Prochlorococcus marinus subsp. pastoris str. CCMP1986: one gene and its partner. The protein of the gene in region 1 binds, or shares a complex with, the protein of each later gene. Links are inferred from orthologs where the notes say so. Each region holds a gene or a part of one and is shown on either strand. Other genes may lie near its edges. The genes, in order: TX50_RS00895 and TX50_RS01520.

Region 1 (3,328 bases):
TCTTTTATTATTTTCAATTTCTTTTTCATTTGGTGTAATTGGTTTTTTTGTAAGATTTTTTAATCTTTCATCACCCTTAAAAGAATTTTTCACCAGCCGATCTTCTATTGAATGAAAGCTAATAATTGAAATTATTCCCCCAGGTAATAGCCAGTTTGGAGCAAGCTCTAAAAATCTTTCTAGTGCTTCGATTTCTTTATTTACAGCAATTCTTAGTGCCTGGAATGTTCTAGTCGCAGGATGAATTTTTCGATATCTTTGTTTGGGTGGGAAACAACCAGCAATAGAATAAGCTAAATCTTTTGTACCCGAATATTTGCCTTTTTCTTGTAAATCTTTTTTGATTCTCCTAGAAATCTTTCGTGATAATCTTTCATCACCAAATTTAAAAATTAAATCAGCCAGATCTTTTTCATTTAAAGTCTCAATTAAGTCCTCAGCATTCATCTCAAGTAACGGATTCATTCGCATATCTAAAGGCCCATCTTTTTGAAAACTAAATCCTCTTTGTGGATTATCTATCTGATTACTATTGACTCCAAGATCTGCTATTACAAAAGAAACTTTTTCTTTTGGCTCAAAGTTCGCAAAATTTGAGGGACATATTTCAATCCTCGATTTAAATTCTTCAAGTTTTATAAATGCTGACTGTCTTGCGAATGGATCGTGATCTAGTCCAATTATTTTTAAATCAGGATATTTTTTTAATAATTGATATGAGTGTCCACCACCACCTAAAGTTGCATCTATCGCTGTTAGTTTATTGTCTGATATTAACGGATATTGATCTACAGAAACTAAAATTTCATCTGTCATCACTGACTTATGATTGAATAAAGATGAATCAGAAAGGTCAGTTTGCATAACTTTCTACTAAGATTTAAATAGAGGTTAAATTATTAATGGCTCAACTAGAGACTAGAACAGAACCGATGGTGGTCAACTTTGGCCCTCATCATCCATCTATGCATGGAGTTTTAAGGTTAGTTGTAACCCTTGACGGCGAGAACGTAATAGATTGTGAGCCCGTAATAGGATATTTGCATAGAGGCATGGAAAAGATAGCTGAAAACAGGACAAACGTTATGTATGTACCTTATGTAAGCAGAATGGATTATGCAGCCGGAATGTTTTATGAAGCTATTGTAGTAAATGCACCAGAAAGATTGGCGAATATTGTTGTACCAAAAAGGGCCAGTTATATAAGAGTTCTAATGTTGGAGCTCAATAGAATTGCAAATCATCTTTTATGGCTAGGTCCATTTCTAGCAGATGTAGGAGCTCAAACTCCATTCTTTTATATCTTTAGAGAAAGAGAAATGATTTATGACCTTTGGGAAGCTGCTACTGGACAAAGATTGATAAATAATAATTTTTTTAGAATAGGAGGTGTAGCTTGTGATTTACCTTACGGATGGTTAGAAAAATGCATTGATTTTTGTGATTGGTTTGCTCCAAAGATTGATGAATATGAAAAACTAATAACAAATAACCCTATATTCAAAAAACGAATTGAAGGTCTTGGAACCATAGAAAGAGATCAAGCAATTAATTGGTCACTTTCTGGACCAATGCTTAGGGCTTCTGGAGTCTCTTGGGATTTGAGAAAAGTTGATAGTTATGAATGTTATGACGATTTTGAATGGGAAATTGCTTCCGAAAAAGAAGGTGATTGTTATGCCAGATATCGAGTAAGAGTTCAAGAAATGAGACAATCATTAAAAATTATTCGTCAAGCTTGCGAAATGATTCCTGGAGGCCCAACAGAAAATTTAGAAGCTAAACGCATGGCTACAGAGGATAAAAAAAGTGAAATATTTGGCATGGATTATCAATATGTAGCTAAGAAAGTTGCGCCTACTTTTAAGATCCCTAATGGAGAATTATATACAAGATTAGAATCTGGGAAAGGTGAAATAGGAGTTTTTATTCAAGGAAATAATGAAGTTACACCATGGAGATTTAAAATTAGAGCTGCTGATTTAAATAATCTTCAAATATTGCCTCATATTCTAAAGGGAGCAAAAATAGCTGATATTATGGCAATCCTTGGCTCAATAGACGTCATTATGGGTTCTGTAGACAGGTAAACCTTTTAATGAAACCTAAAAATTGGTTGATTTTAAAAAGGAAAGTAAGGTTTGGTGATTGTGACTCTGCAGGAGTGATACATTTTCACAACCTTTTAAGATGGGCTCATGAAAGTTGGGAAGAAAGTATAGATATATATGGTATTCCTCATCAGGATATTTTCCCCGATTCTAATTCCCATAAAAATCAAATTATATGTCCCATAGTTAATTGCGAAGCCAATTTTTTATCACCTATTAAGATTGGCGATTTACTTTCAATTAAGATATTCCCCAAAAAAATTAATAATCACTTATTTCAAGTAAATACATTTTTTTTAAAGGATGAAATTAATGTCGCTGAAGGAAAAATCATCCATTGTTCTTTAGATGTTGATTCAAAATTGAAAGTTAAATTACCTGATCAACTGGAGAGGTGGATAGAGGCTTCCAATATAAATACGAATTTAAAAGAGTGTTAATTATCATGAGTTACTATTTTTCAAATATGAAATTAGATTTTTTAATATAATTTGATTGATTTTTACCAATAATCCAAGCTTCAGGTCTCTCATGTCTTGGCCAATTTTTAGAAAAGTTTTTTAATATTTTTAATGAATATTCAATATCTGTTTTAGAAGTTTGTTTTTTAAAATCAATGTTGATTTCAATTTTGTTTCCCCATTCTTTATTAGGTATATTAAAAATCTTAAAATTTTCTATTGGAATTTTTTCATTTAAGATAAATTTACTTAATCGTAATTTAATTACTTCTGGAAAAACTATTTCACCTCCAGAATTAAAAGCATTATCTATTCTTCTAATAAATTTTAAATAAGAAGAATCATTCAGTTCTTGGATTTCTCCCAAATCACTGCTTTCCCACCAACCATTTTTATCTTTGAAATTTTTAGTTTTAGAAGCTTCAAGCAATTCAATTCCTATTCTTTCTGATTTGATTTGGATTAAACCCTTTTTACTAATTCTTAAATTTATATCACATAGTATTTCTCCAACATTATCAATCCCTTCTAAAAATTCCTTAGGTTTTAGGCTCGTAACCATGGCAGCAGTTTCAGTTGATCCGTAACAAGGTGCTAAATTTATTTTTTCTAGTCTGCACTTGCGAGAAGTTTCACTAGATATAGATGCACCACCAATCCAAATTAAATCAAAAATCTTTAACCAATTAACCCCATCTTTTTCAGATAAAAGTCTTTTTAATTGTGTTGGAACTAATGATGTTATCAGGTGTTGAT
Region 2 (3,295 bases), 120 kb from region 1 along the record:
AAGGCCTAAAAAACTACAGCAGTAATATAACTGCAATAGTTACAGTTTCAGATGATGGAGGTAGTAGTGGAGTTTTAAGAAAACAATTTGGAGTTCAACCTCCAGGAGATATCAGAAATTGTTTGGCAGCCTTATCAAATGAAGAACCAATATTAACAAGATTGTTTCAATACAGATTTTCTGGAGGTAGTGGATTAGAGGGACATAGTTTTGGCAATTTATTCTTATCTGCTTTAACAACAATTACGGGAAGTTTAGAAAAGGCGGTTCAGGCTTCCAGTAAAGTGTTGGCAGTACAAGGGCAAGTTTTGCCAGCAACAAATACAGATGTAATGCTTTGGGCAGAACTTGAAGACGGTGAGAAAATATTTGGTGAAAGTAAAATAAGTCAATCAAAAAAGGTGATTTCCAGGATTGGTTATCTGCCCGAAAATCCACCGGCTCTTCCTAGTGCTCTTGAAGCTATTAAAGAAGCAGACCTAATAATACTAGGTCCAGGAAGTCTTTATACTTCTTTGCTACCTAATTTACTGGTCCCTGAAATTGTAGATGCTCTTCTGAAAAGTAATGCTCCCAAAATCTACATAAGTAATTTGATGACTCAACCAGGGGAAACGGATAATCTTGACGTATATCAACACATCAAAGCAATAGAAAAGCAATTATCAAATTTTGGTGTAAAAAATCGAATATTTAATGCAATACTTTCTCAAATTAAATTTGAAAAGTCACCACTTGTTGATTACTACCAAAGTAGAGGTGCCATGCCAGTGATTTGTAACAAAGAAGAATTAATTTCAGAAGGATATTATGTCTTGCAAGCTCCCCTTTATTCAAGAAAGATAACTCCAACACTTAGACATGACCCCCGAAGACTTGCAAGGGCAGTAATGTTTATTAATAAAAAAATGAAGAAATTAAATTAATAAATTTTTTAATAAGCATCTTGTAATTCATAGAAGTCAGGTTGTATATAATCTTTTCTTAATGGCCATCCTCTCCAGTCTTCTGGCATTAAAAGTCTTGTGGGATTTGGATGATCAGCAAAATTGATTCCAAACATGTCATAGGTTTCCCTTTCTTGCCAATCACTTCCCTTGAAAATTTTATAAAGGCTAGGTACAGATAAATCTGAGTCTCTATTTAAAAAAACTTTTACTCTAATTTCTTTAATCTCTTTTATATCTTGAATATCTCCAAGTGAGATTAGATGGTAAAAACTTACGAGACATTTTCCTGGTCCTTCATCGTAACCTCCTTGACACTGAAGGTAGTTAAAGCCATAGCCTCTTAAAGTAGATATTGCTTCGTACAACTTTTCTGGTTTTACTGAAAGTATCTCAACACCTATATGATCATTCCCTAAAGATTCGTTTGTAATCCCATCTTGAGAAAGCTGATTACTTACTATTCCATTTTGTTTTACAATTTCTTCTGAAGATTCAGGTGAACTATTATTTTCCATTATTTTATTACTTCATCTATAGAATTTGTTTCATATATATTTTCACTACTTTCTTCTACCGGATTAAGTTTAGAAGATTCAATTGACTTTTCAGATTTTTTATTTAAATATTCACCAGTATTTTCTGAAAAAACAAGATTCATCTCATGATCTACAGTTAAATATCTATGAGTTTGTTCAGATTTATTCCTCTCAAGAATACTCTCATTAGCAACTTTCTTTCTTAATTTTATAACAGCATCAAAAATAGCTTCTGGTCTAGGGGGGCATCCAGGAAGGTACAAATCAACTGGGATTAATTTATCAACTCCTCTTACTGCTGTTGTTGAATCTGCACTAAACATTCCACCAGTTATGGTACAAGCTCCCATGGCAATGACATATTTTGGTTCTGGCATTTGTTCATACAACCTTACTAATGCTGGTGCCATTTTCATTGTGACTGTACCAGCAACAATTAGTAAGTCTGCTTGTCTTGGGGAGCTTCTAGGTACTAAGCCAAATCTATCAAAATCAAACCTAGACCCTATGAGTGCTGCAAATTCTATAAAACAGCATGCAGTTCCGTATAAAAGTGGCCATAGACTACTTAATCTAGCCCAGTTATGAAGATCATCTAAACTTGTCATTATGATATTTTCGCTCAAGTCAGTTGTGACTTGGGGGGCACCCAGAGGATTACAAGTTTCTTCTCTAAGCTCTCTTATTGCTTTTGGTGAAAGTGAATTGTTCAACTTTTTAACTCCATTCTAAAGCTCCTTTTCTCCAAGCGTAAGCAAGAGCAATTACTAATATTGTAATAAATATTAGAGCCTCAATAAATGCTAGTAGGCCTAGTCTATTGAATGCAACCGCCCAAGGATAAAGAAATACAGTTTCTACATCAAATATAACGAATACTAATGCAAACATGTAATATCTGATATTGAATTGAATCCAAGCCCCCCCTATAGGCTCCATCCCTGATTCGTAGGTGAGTTTTCTCTCTCCAGTTCTTCCTTTGGGAGAGACTATTAGGTTAGTAACTAAAGCTAAAATTGGGACTGCCGCAGCAATTATTAAAAAACCTAAAAAATATTCGTAGCCGGGTAATGAAAACATTTAAAAAAATTGTTGGAAAATTCGCTTAATTCAGCAAAATCTTTTAGAGTCTCTAAAGTTAAATACTAAATCGTGAGTGAAAACATTCAACCATCTTCTGAGGAAAACCAAATAGTTGAGGATTTAACAAATAAAGAATCTCCTGAAAAACTTCCAGAATTTAAAGATAAAGAGCTCATTACCAATTTAGAACAAAATAGATTCGAATGTAGAAGTTGTGGATACATTTATGATCCTATAGAAGGAAACAAGAAACTTAACATTCCTAAAAATACTCCTTTCTCGGCAATAGATGGAAATACTTTTGCTTGTCCAGTATGTAGAGCAGGTAAAAATTTATATAAAGATATAGGACCAAGAGAAAAACCTAGTGGTTTTGAAGAAAATTTAACTTATGGCTTTGGATTCAATAGTTTGCCACCTGGTCAGAAAAATATTTTAATATTTGGTGGTTTAGCATTTGCAGCTGCATGTTTCCTTTCTTTGTACTCTTTGCACTAAAATATATCCATGAAAAAATTTGTAACTAGCATTCCAAACCTTCTCCTAACATTTACACTTTGCTTTGTTTTAAGTAGTTGTTCTTCAACAGGTGTAAAAATGAGCGAGAGTAGTCCCTGGGAAACAATTCAATTTGAAGATCAGTCAAATGCATTAGATATAGATTTCATAGATAATAATCATGGATTTTTAGTTGGATCAAATAGGCTTATTATGGAATCTAATGAT

What was found.
Region 2: the proteins of TX50_RS00895 (region 1) and TX50_RS01520 are in contact, whole or in part, in a cryo-EM structure (PDB 6KHJ), measured with the Thermosynechococcus vestitus proteins. The link is inferred for Prochlorococcus marinus subsp. pastoris str. CCMP1986 from one-to-one orthologs. Residues at the interface, in WP_011057128.1 of Thermosynechococcus vestitus: Pro17, His18, His19, Pro20, Ser21, Met22, Val25, Arg27, Met29, Thr31, Ile38, Asp39, Cys40, Glu41, Pro42, Val43, Ile44, Gly45, Tyr46, Leu47, His48, Arg49, Gly50, Met51, Lys53, Ile54, Asn57, Arg58, Pro65, Tyr66; in WP_011056552.1 of Thermosynechococcus vestitus: Leu46, Met47, Tyr48, Thr50, Ala51, Cys52, Phe54, Ile55, Glu56, Ala58, Ala59, Ile61, Gly62, Ser63, Arg64, Phe65, Asn76, Pro78, Thr89, Thr91, Lys93, Met94, Ala97, Leu101, Met123, Phe124, Ser126, Asp127, Ser128, Tyr129.

What each region holds. Positions count from the first base shown.
Region 1 is NC_005072.1:165,023-168,350, forward strand. What follows is about bases 1-2,996. They hold TX50_RS00895 (NAD(P)H-quinone oxidoreductase subunit H), read left to right. Parts: upstream 1-902; coding sequence 903-2,090; downstream 2,091-2,996. Other genes in these bases: rsmH (16S rRNA (cytosine(1402)-N(4))-methyltransferase RsmH), read right to left, coding at 1-864; TX50_RS00900 (acyl-CoA thioesterase), read left to right, coding at 2,099-2,551; TX50_RS00905 (AMP-binding protein), read right to left, coding at 2,565-2,996. Also shown: more of TX50_RS00905, read right to left, coding at 2,997-3,328.
Region 2 is NC_005072.1:281,561-284,855, forward strand. What follows is about bases 333-3,295. They hold TX50_RS01520 (NADH dehydrogenase subunit K), read right to left. Parts: upstream 2,200-3,295; coding sequence 1,465-2,199; downstream 333-1,464. Other genes in these bases: TX50_RS01510 (gluconeogenesis factor YvcK family protein), read left to right, coding at 333-926; TX50_RS01515 (NAD(P)H-quinone oxidoreductase subunit J), read right to left, coding at 935-1,465; TX50_RS01525 (NAD(P)H-quinone oxidoreductase subunit 3), read right to left, coding at 2,204-2,566; TX50_RS01530 (rubredoxin), read left to right, coding at 2,639-3,067; TX50_RS01535 (photosynthesis system II assembly factor Ycf48), read left to right, coding at 3,077-3,295. Also shown: more of TX50_RS01510, read left to right, coding at 1-332. UniProt on the Escherichia coli protein: NDH-1 shuttles electrons from NADH, via FMN and iron-sulfur (Fe-S) centers, to quinones in the respiratory chain. The immediate electron acceptor for the enzyme in this species is ubiquinone.